DNA from 3 places in the Stutzerimonas sp. VN223-3 genome. Region 1 is predicted to be linked to each of the others. Evidence: predicted binding sites of a transcription regulator. Region 1 holds the regulator's gene; each other region holds the start of a gene.

Region 1 (3,275 bases):
ATGTCGAGGTTTTCACCTCCATTGGCAAACCCGCGTACTACGAGCAGAAGCCGGCGGTGGACAAGGAAATCGTCAAGGCGTATGGACTGACCATCCAATATTTCGCAGCTAACGAGCGCATCGTCCTGATCGATCAGGCGAAAGTCGTCCAGGAAGGCAACACCTTCGAAGGCGAGAAGATTGTCTATGACACCCAGCGCCAGATCGTCAACGCCGGCCGAGCCACCAATACCGACGTAACCACCCCGCGCCCTCGCGTGGACATGGTCATCCAGCCGCGCAGCAAAGACCAGCCGGCAGCGGAGCAGACCGAGTAATGGCGATTCTCAAAGCCCAGCATTTGGCAAAAAGCTACAAGAGCCGTCAGGTCGTGCGTGATGTAAGCCTGTCCATCGAGAGCGGTCAGATTGTCGGTTTGCTTGGGCCGAACGGCGCCGGCAAGACCACCTGCTTCTATATGATCGTCGGGCTGGTAAAAGCCGATCAGGGACGCGTGTTGATCGATGAACAGGATGTCACCCACCTGCCCATGCATGGCCGCGCCCGCGCCGGTATCGGCTATCTTCCACAGGAAGCGTCGATTTTTCGCAAGCTATCGGTGTCCGACAACATCATGGCGATTCTCGAAACCCGCAAGGATCTGGATCGCAGCGGTCGCCAGCAGGCGCTGGAAAGCCTACTGCAGGAGTTCCACATCAACCACATCCGTGACAGTCTCGGCATGAGCCTGTCCGGAGGCGAGCGGCGTCGCGTCGAGATTGCCCGTGCACTCGCCACCGCCCCTAAATTCATCCTTCTCGACGAGCCCTTTGCCGGTGTCGACCCGATCTCGGTCGGCGACATCAAGCAGATCATCCATCACCTGAAGGCCAAGGGCATCGGCGTACTCATCACCGATCACAACGTGCGCGAAACGCTGGACATCTGCGAAACCGCTTACATCGTCAACGATGGCCAGCTGATCGCGGAAGGTGACGCGGAGGCGATCCTGGCCAACCAACTGGTCAAGGAAGTCTACCTCGGACACGAATTCCGTCTCTGAAACCGATTTTTCCGCTCACACCGTCGCCCGGGACTAGGCAAAGGCTTCATTCGCAGGCATATAATTTGCTTACATCGGGCGTGCACAGCGCCAGCGAAATCGGAACAGGCGCGGTTGCGCCGGCAAATAAGGTTCGAAGTCCTCTGCCATGAAACCATCGCTAGTCCTGAAGATGGGCCAGCAGCTGACGATGACACCGCAGCTGCAACAAGCCATACGATTGCTCCAGTTATCCACGCTCGATCTCCAACAGGAGATACAAGAGGCGCTGGACTCCAACCCCATGCTCGAGCGCGAAGAGGACGGAGACGACTTCGACAACTCCGATCCGATGGCCGAGTCGGTCGAGAAGAAACCCGAGAGCAGCACCTCGACCGAGCAGGACACGCCTGACAATCATCACGAAGAACCCGTCAATACGGTGGAAAACCTTGAAGAAGGCGATTGGGGTGATCGCATTCCTGATGAACTTCCGGTCGACACCGCGTGGGAAGACATCTACCAGACCAGCGCCAGCAGCCTGCCCAGCAGTGACGACGACGAGTGGGACTTCACCACCCGCACCTCCGCCGGCGAAAGCCTACAAAGTCATCTGCTCTGGCAGCTCAATCTTGCGCCAATGAGCGACACCGACCGCCTCATCGCCGTAACCCTGATCGATTGCATTAACCCACAGGGCTACCTCGACGAAACCCTTGAGGAGGTACTCGAGTCGTTCGACCCCGAGCTGGAAATCGAACTCGATGAAATCGAGGTCGTGCTGCGCCGAATCCAGCAGTTCGAGCCCGCCGGCATCGGCGCGCGCGACTTGCGCGAATGCCTGCTGCTGCAATTGCGCCAGCTACCCGAGCGAACGCCTTGGCTGAGGGAAGCGGTACGCCTCGTGAGTGATCATCTGGAGACACTCGGCAGCCGTGACTATAACCTTCTGATGCGCCGTATGAAGCTCAAGGAGGATGAGCTGCGCCAGGTGGTGGACCTGATCCAGACGCTTAACCCCCGCCCCGGCTCACAGATCGAAGCGAGCGAACCGGAATACGTCGTGCCAGACGTAATCGTGCGCAAGCACAACGATCGCTGGCTGGTGGAATTGAACCAGGATGCGATGCCGCGCCTGCGGGTGAATGCTCAGTACGCCGGCTTCGTCAAACGCGCCGACTCCAGCGCCGACAACACCTTCATGCGTAACCAGTTGCAGGAAGCACGCTGGTTCATCAAGAGCCTGCTCAGCCGCAACGAGACGCTGATGAAGGTCGCCACGCAGATCGTGGAACATCAGCGCGGCTTCCTTGATCACGGCGATGAAGCCATGAAACCGCTGGTGCTGCATGACATCGCCGAAGCGGTAGGCATGCATGAATCGACGATTTCACGCGTCACGACACAGAAGTTCATGCATACCCCTCGTGGAATCTACGAGCTGAAATATTTCTTCTCAAGCCACGTCAGCACGGCCGAAGGCGGCGAATGCTCATCCACCGCCATCCGCGCGATCATCAAGAAGCTGGTGGCGGCGGAAAACCTGAAAAAGCCATTGAGCGATAGCAAGATCGCTGGTTTACTGGAGGCACAGGGTATTCAAGTTGCACGCCGCACCGTCGCGAAGTACCGCGAATCATTAGGTATCGCGCCGTCCAGCGAGCGTAAGCGGTTGTTGTAATGCCAGGCGACCTGGTCGATCTCTTCCGGTGGCGGGCGCGCAGCCTGTCAATTCGCACGTGGCAAAAGGAGATGCAGTATGCAAGTCAACATCACTGGCCTTCACCTGGAAATCACAGAAGCCCTGCGTGACTACGTCGAGGAGAAATTCGAGCGACTGGAAAGACATTTCGATCGCATCATTGCCGTTCAGGTGATTCTGCAGGTCGAGAAGCTCAGGCAGAAAGCCGAAGCCACGCTGCACGTTGCCGGTCGCGAAGTCGTCGCCAACGCAGAACATGAAGACATGTACGCTTCCATAGACCTGCTTGCCGACAAGCTCGACCGGCAGCTCATCAAGCACAAAGAAAAACAGCTCGACCATAACCAGGGTGCTCTCGCTCGCTGACCCATCATGATCCGAATCGAAAATATCCTGACCCCCGGACGTTCCTTGGTGAACGTACCGGGTGGCAGTAAGAAACGCGTCCTGGAACAGATCGCCAAAGTAATTGGCCAAGACCTGCCAGACCTTGATCCTCAGACCATCTTCGAAAGCCTCATTGCCCGCGAAAAGCTCGGCTCTACCGGCTTC
Region 2 (3,275 bases), on a different contig from region 1:
CGCTTTCGAAGCGGGCCATCGCCACATCTAGGATCGGTTTGAGGCGTTGAGCCTGAATGCCTTCGACGATATAGGCGCTGACGCCTGCGCGGATCGCCTGGCGCATGGCGTCGGGGTTGTTGTCGTCGGTGAACATGACGATGGGGCGCGGCTGATCGCGACTGACCATCACCACTTGTTCCATCACGTCGCGGCCGGGCGAGTCGGTATCGATCAGCACCACGTCGGGGCGTATGGACTCGACCCGTTCGGGCAGGTCTATGGTCAGGCCGGATTCTTCGATCACTTCGAATCCGGCCTCGTTCAAGGCGGCCCGCAGGCGACCAACTTTGCGCGGGGTGTCGTCGATCAGGAGAACACGAAGCATGGCTGTCTCCTCTTTCAAAAAATGCCGGGCGTGGCGGCATCAGTCAGAGCGTGCAGGGCGAAGCTGCGTGCATATCTGGCCGGGTCGCTGCCGTCCCAGTGGCTTCCATCCATCAATACGGCGCTACGCATGGATGAGTCCGGTACCGGAACGTTCAAGGCGGTCGCCGCGTCGCGGTAAAGACTGGTCTGCTGCACGCTCTGCGCTACGGCAAGATAGTCCGGATCTTCACGCAGCAGCCCCCAGCGGCGGAGTTGGGTCATGAACCAGAGTCCGTCGGAATGGTAGGGCATGTTCACCTCGCCGTTACCGAAGAAACGCAACGGGTGCTTGTCCTGCCAGGCGTGCCCGAGCCCGTCTTCGTACTGGCCGAGGAAGCGTGGTTCGATGGCAGCGAGCGGTGCGTTGATGTATTCGTTGCTGGCGATCAGTTGTGCGGCGCTGCGCCGATTGGTCTGGCTTTGATCGATGAAACGGCTGGCCTCCAAAACCGCCATGATCAGCGCTCGAGCGGTATTCGGATAGGCCTCGACGAACGCGCGCGTGCAGCCCAGAACTTTCTCAGGATGATCGGCCCAGATCGACTGGCTGGTGGCCAGGGTGAAACCTATCTCTTGTTCAATGGCCTGCGCGCCCCACGGCTCGCCCGCGCAGAATCCGTCGATACGACCAGCTTGTAGATGAGCAACCATCTGCGATGGCGGCACCACCAATGTGCGTACATCGTTCAAGGGATGGATGCCATGGGCCGCCAGCCAGTAGTAAAGCCAGAGCGCATGTGTGCCGGTGGGAAACGTCTGGGCAAGCGTGATTTTCGCACCACTCTGGCGCACGCATTTCCCGAGCGCCTCGGCATTGGTCACGTCAAGCGCTTTCAAACGACTGGATAGAGTAATGCCTTGCCCATTCTGGGCCAGCCCCATCAGCACGGCCATGTCCACGGGCGCACCGCCGCTAATGCCCAGGTGCATGGCATAGATCAATCCGTACAGACCCTGCGCGGCGTCCAGCTCGCGCTCGACCAGCTTGTCGCGCAGGTTTGACCAAGAATTCTGTCGACGCAGGTTGAGCGTGAGCCCGTATGGCTGGGCGAAACCCTGAGTGGCAGCAACTATCAACGACGCGGCGTCGGTCAGAGCCATGAAGCCAAGATTGACGACATGCTTTTCTGGCGCGTCGCTGCCAGCCACCCAGGCCAGGGCGTCGGAACGGGGCGGTGTGTTGGGATCGGTCATGCTGAGAAAAACCTTTGCCATGCGAAGGCGGTCGTCGCCGTATGAAGCGACCGGACACGCTGGAGGACCATGACTCTGGCGAAGCAAGCCATATGCCAAATACCTCCATGCCATCTCGCCGACGATCCAGCGGCCCCGTGGATAGGTGCAACCCATCGAGCCAAGGTGTCGTGGTGACACCATTTTTTAGGGTCGGGGGACGTATCGATCCGGCGCACGATCCTCCGGTGCGGCTGACGGTCGGGTCGCGCTCAGCCGAGGATTTGGCTTACGGTCTGGAGCAGCCGAGAAAAGCGCAGCGAGCTTCAGCGCGGATATAGCGGCGGCAAGGCACCTGTTTCTTGCTCAACGCTGGCAGGTTGCGCTGTCGGCATATTCTGGATGGCCTGCCACAGCGCTTCGCCCTGCCAGCGCTGGCCGGTCTCGCTGTAGAGTGCACCGTTGAGCCCATCGAGGGCATCGGATAGCGGTACGAAGCGCGCGGCCATATCAGCCAGCGTCTCGGGTTGCTGGCGGGCCCAGGCATCAAGAGCGTGGCGCGTCGCCTGGGTGTCATTAGCCAGGCAGGCGCGCTTGAGATCATCGAGCAGGCTGCGCGGCGTCGGGCCGGACTGGACTGTTCGGATCACGGCTGGCTGTCTGCGCGCGCGCAACCACAAACCGAAGCCGAGCAGGGTGCTCAGGGCCAGCACTGCGCTGCTCAACTGCCAGGGCCACAGCCGCGCTTGATCACGCGATTGCGGAGCATCGGGAGACTCGATCGTCGGTTGCTGAATGTCTGGATTTTCTGCCACGTGCAGCGCCCGCTCGGGCAGTGTGCTGCGCTCCAGTCGATCCTCGGTGGTGTTCCACCAGACCAGCTCCACGGCGGGCAGTAGAAGGTCCCCAGCTCGCGTCGCCACCAATGCCTCGCGCTGCTCGCGGCTGCCGCTGACCCCGTTGTCGGTGACCTCGTTATTCAGGCTCGGTTGATCGGAATAACGGCGCAGCCCTGGCACCTGCGGCGATTCGATTGGCGGCAGCTGTGTGCTAGTCAGACCCTCTGCCTTCAACAGAAGGCTGCGTGTTAGCGCCTCGCCGAGCTCTGCGTCCTGCGGGTCGGGACTCCAGGCTTCGACCAGGGTCAGATTGCTTGCTGGCAGCCAGGGCACACCGGCGGGATATTCGGCTGGTTTAGGTTTGACTTGCAGCGGAATGGTGGGAGATTTGACCTGCATGGATCTGCCGAAGCGGGAGCCATAGTAGTCACCGTTCGAGGGAGCCACCGTGGTGGCGCTGAACAGCTGCGCAGGGATGGTCAGCGTGCCGCTCTTTTGCGGAAACAGCGCGTAGCGAATTTCGATCACGCCGTGGCGAATGCCGTTGATGTCCTTTTCATAAGTGCGCGGTTCGCCCAGGCGCTCGACCAACGCATCGCTCATCTGCAAGGGCGAAAGCGTGCTGTCGTCATAGAGCGAAACCGAATGGTAGATGCGCAGGGTCAGGACGACCTGCGCCTGCACGTAGACGCTGTCCTGATCGAGGCTGGCGTCGATGAATATCGGTGCAAGCTTGTCGCCGCCCTCCGCGCTGGATTCGCTGACGTGCAAGGTGATGGGTTCGCTACGCCAGTCGCCCAGCTGCAGCGGCGGGATCACCACGTAGCCGGCCTGCCGCGGTTGCAACGTGATCAA
Region 3 (3,275 bases), on a different contig from region 1:
TCCTCTCAATTGACTGGTGGGGCATTATTAGTGTCAGGTGATCCGGATTTCGATCAGTTCCGAATATTCCTAGAGAAAACTTGCGGCATCCTTCTGGGTGGTAACAAGCAGTACCTTGTGGCCAGCCGGCTTAACAAACTGATGGAGCAACAAGGGCTCAAGAGTCTGGGAGATCTGGTCAGGAAAATTCAAGCTCAGCCACGCAGCGGTCTGCGCGAGCAGGTCGTCGATGCGATGACGACTAACGAAACGCTCTGGTTCCGCGATAGCTATCCGTTCGAAGTGCTCAAGAGCCGTGTCTTGCCGGAGCTATTGAGAAGTGCGGCGGGTCAACGCTTGCGTATATGGTCGGCCGCCTGTTCGTCAGGGCAGGAACCGTATTCGCTATCAATGACGATCGACGAATACGAGCGCAGCAACTCTAATCAACCAAAACCTGCGGTTCAAATCGTAGCGACTGAGCTTTCCGGTGCCATGCTTGCGGCCAGCAAGGCGGCCGAATACGACAGCCTTGCGATTGCGCGGGGATTGTCGAGTGAGCGCTTACAGCGCTATTTCGACGTCAAGACGCCGGGTCGCTGGGCAGTCAAGCCGCCGATACGGAGTCGGGTGGAGTTCCGCGTGCAGAATCTTCTCGACAGCTATGCCGTGTTGGGTAAATTCGATGTGGTCTTCTGCCGGAATGTGCTTATCTATTTTTCCGCAGATGTGAAAAAAGACATTCTCAAACGCATCCATGCCACGCTCAAGCCTGGCGGTTATCTATTCCTGGGTGCCTCCGAGGCGCTCAACGGCTTGCCTGAGCTATATCAGATGGTTCAGTGCAGTCCGGGTATCATTTACAAGGCCAAATAAGCCTTCGCTCAATTTCGTGATCTGCTGTTTACAGTGAGGCGGCGGCAGAAATCTGTCGGAACCGGCGAATCGGGCGGCAAAAACATGGAAAAGCTTTGCCGCTTTTGACGCGAAATTGATTCTTTCCTCATAAATTCCCTTATTTTCAGTAACTTAACTAAATGGCACGGCCTTTGCTGCTGGTTTGCTAAGGCAGACTTGTATCCGGCAGAGGGCCAGATCATGAGCATCAGTTTCGACAAGGCACTTGGCATTCACGAAAAGGCGCTCGGCTTCCGCGCTCAGCGTGCCGAAGTGCTCGCCAACAACATCACCAACGCCGACACGCCTAACTACAAGGCGCGCGATCTAGAATTCAGCGCCGTTCTCGCTGCGCAGAACAGCAAGAGCCAGGGCGGATTCGGTCTTAGCGTCACGAGTAGCAAGCACATCGCCGCCGAGGGGATGGAAATTGCCGATCCGGGCCTGCGCTTCCGTACGCCAGCACATGCCTCGTTGGATCAGAACACCGTCGATGCTCAAGTTGAACAGGCGGCCTATGCCGAGAATGCCATTGACTTCCAGGCAAGCTTTACCTTGCTCAACAGTAAGTTCAGGGGGCTGATGAGCGCCCTGCGCGGCGAATAAAAGGAGCGAAGCCCATGTCCCTTAGCAGCGTATTCAACATTGCCGGCAGCGGCATGAGTGCCCAGAGCACTCGCCTAAACACCATTTCCAGCAACATCGCCAACGCCGAGACCGTTTCGTCTAGCGTTGATCAGACCTATCGTGCTCGGCATCCGGTTTTCGCCACCATGTTGCAGCAGGCAAACGGGCAGCCGGACCAGTCTCTCTTCGCCGAGCAGAATCAGGCCGGTGCCGGAGTTCAGGTGCTCGGCGTGGTCGAGGATCAGAGTGAGCTGCAGGCTCGTTATGAGCCCAACCATCCGGCCGCGAACGAAGAGGGCTATGTCTACTACCCGAACGTCAACGTAGTGGAAGAAATGGCCGACATGATTTCGGCTAGCCGTTCTTTCCAGACCAATGCCGAGCTTATGAACACAGCCAAGACCATGCTGCAGAAAGTGCTGACCCTGGGCCAGTAACCCTTTACGAGAGATTGCCATGAGCACAACAGGCGGCGTCAGCGGTACCGGTTCGGTACTCGACCAATACCAAATCAAAGATCGCGAAGTTAAAAGCAACGATCTCGGCAAGAACGAGTTTCTCGAGCTGCTGGTGACTCAGTTAAACAACCAGAACCCGCTGGAGCCTCAGGAAAACGGCGAGTTCATCGCACAGTTGGCGCAGTTCAGCACAGTGGAAGGTGTCGAGAAGCTGAACTCCAGCATGGAAACCATGCTGTCGGGTTATCAGTCTTCGCAGGCCTTGCAGGCGTCTTCATTGGTTGGTCGCAAAGTCATTGTGCCCACCGAAAAGGCTGTCGTCGACACTAGCGAAACCTTCAAGGCCAGCTTGGTATTGCCAACTACCAGCAGCAACGTATCCGTCAACGTGTATGACAGTGCCGGTACGGTCGTTAACCGGATCAACATGGGTCAGCAGGAAGCCGGCAACGTTTCGTTCATGTGGGATGGCAAGGACTCGAGCGGCAATACATTGCCGCCGGGGACCTATCGATTCGAAGCACAAGCCACTTACCAAGGCGAGACCAAGGGCCTATATACCTTGCTCCCTGCCAACGTAGACAGCGTTACCCTCGGGCAAAACGGCGGGGAGCTGATGCTCAACCTGGCCGGTGTTGGCAGCATTGGGCTGTCGCAAGTTCAGGTCATCGGTCAGTAACTGCCGGCACATCCGGTAACAGGAGCAAATCATGTCGTTCAATATCGGCCTCAGCGGCATGCGTGCCGCCAGCAAAGATCTCAATGTGACAGGTAACAACATCGCCAACGCCGGGACTGTTGGCTTCAAGCAGTCACGTGCGGAGTTTGCCGATGTATATGCCTCTTCCGTGCTCGGGACTGGCAAGAATCCGCAGGGAAGCGGCGTTCTGTTGGCCAACGTGTCTCAGCAGTTCAACCAGGGCAATATCAACTACACTCAGAACGCGTTGGATTTGGCTATCAATGGCAACGGCTTCTTCCAGGTCAGCAATAACGGCGCGCTGAGTTATACCCGTGCAGGTTATTTCGGCACGGATAAGGAAGGTAATCTGGTCGATAACTTCGGTTATAACCTTCAAGGATATTCGGTTGATGGCAACGGCAATATTCAAACCGGCCAGGTGAGTGATCTGAAGATTCAGACCGCCAGTCAGGAGCCAAAGGCGACAACGCAAATCACGCAGGGCTTCAATCTCAACTCGACGAATAACCTACCTGCCAATACGCCCTTTGATCCTGCGGATCCGTTGAGCTACAACTCGTCGACTTCAACCAATATCTATGACGAGCAGGGTAACGCGCATGTCATGACTC

What was found. The regulator sigma-54, encoded in region 1, starts transcription at its own class of promoters, with help from an activator protein. The targets are predictions, from matches to a motif close to ANTGGCATNNANNTTGCTNT.
Region 2: a site for sigma-54 is predicted at 1,683-1,702, ahead of D7241_RS04720 (CmpA/NrtA family ABC transporter substrate-binding protein). Genes of this name have one in related genera too.
Region 3: a site for sigma-54 is predicted at 1,016-1,035, ahead of flgB (flagellar basal body rod protein FlgB). Genes of this name have one in related genera too.

The regions. Positions count from the first base shown of each region.
Region 1 is NZ_RBEC01000002.1:1,442,937-1,446,211, reverse strand. Features, by position in the region: gene lptA (lipopolysaccharide transport periplasmic protein LptA) at 1-317, shown strand, start outside; gene lptB (LPS export ABC transporter ATP-binding protein) at 317-1,042, shown strand; gene D7241_RS15300 (RNA polymerase factor sigma-54) at 1,191-2,702, shown strand; gene hpf (ribosome hibernation-promoting factor, HPF/YfiA family) at 2,781-3,089, shown strand; gene ptsN (PTS IIA-like nitrogen regulatory protein PtsN) at 3,096-3,275, shown strand, end outside.
Region 2 is NZ_RBEC01000001.1:1,017,222-1,020,496, forward strand. Features, by position in the region: gene D7241_RS04715 (ANTAR domain-containing response regulator) at 1-367, opposite strand, end outside; gene D7241_RS04720 (CmpA/NrtA family ABC transporter substrate-binding protein) at 382-1,602, opposite strand; gene D7241_RS04725 (BatD family protein) at 1,908-3,275, opposite strand, start outside.
Region 3 is NZ_RBEC01000003.1:191,083-194,357, reverse strand. Features, by position in the region: gene cheR (protein-glutamate O-methyltransferase CheR) at 31-855, shown strand; gene flgB (flagellar basal body rod protein FlgB) at 1,078-1,482, shown strand; gene flgC (flagellar basal body rod protein FlgC) at 1,497-1,940, shown strand; gene flgD (flagellar hook assembly protein FlgD) at 1,960-2,640, shown strand; gene flgE (flagellar hook protein FlgE) at 2,672-3,275, shown strand, end outside.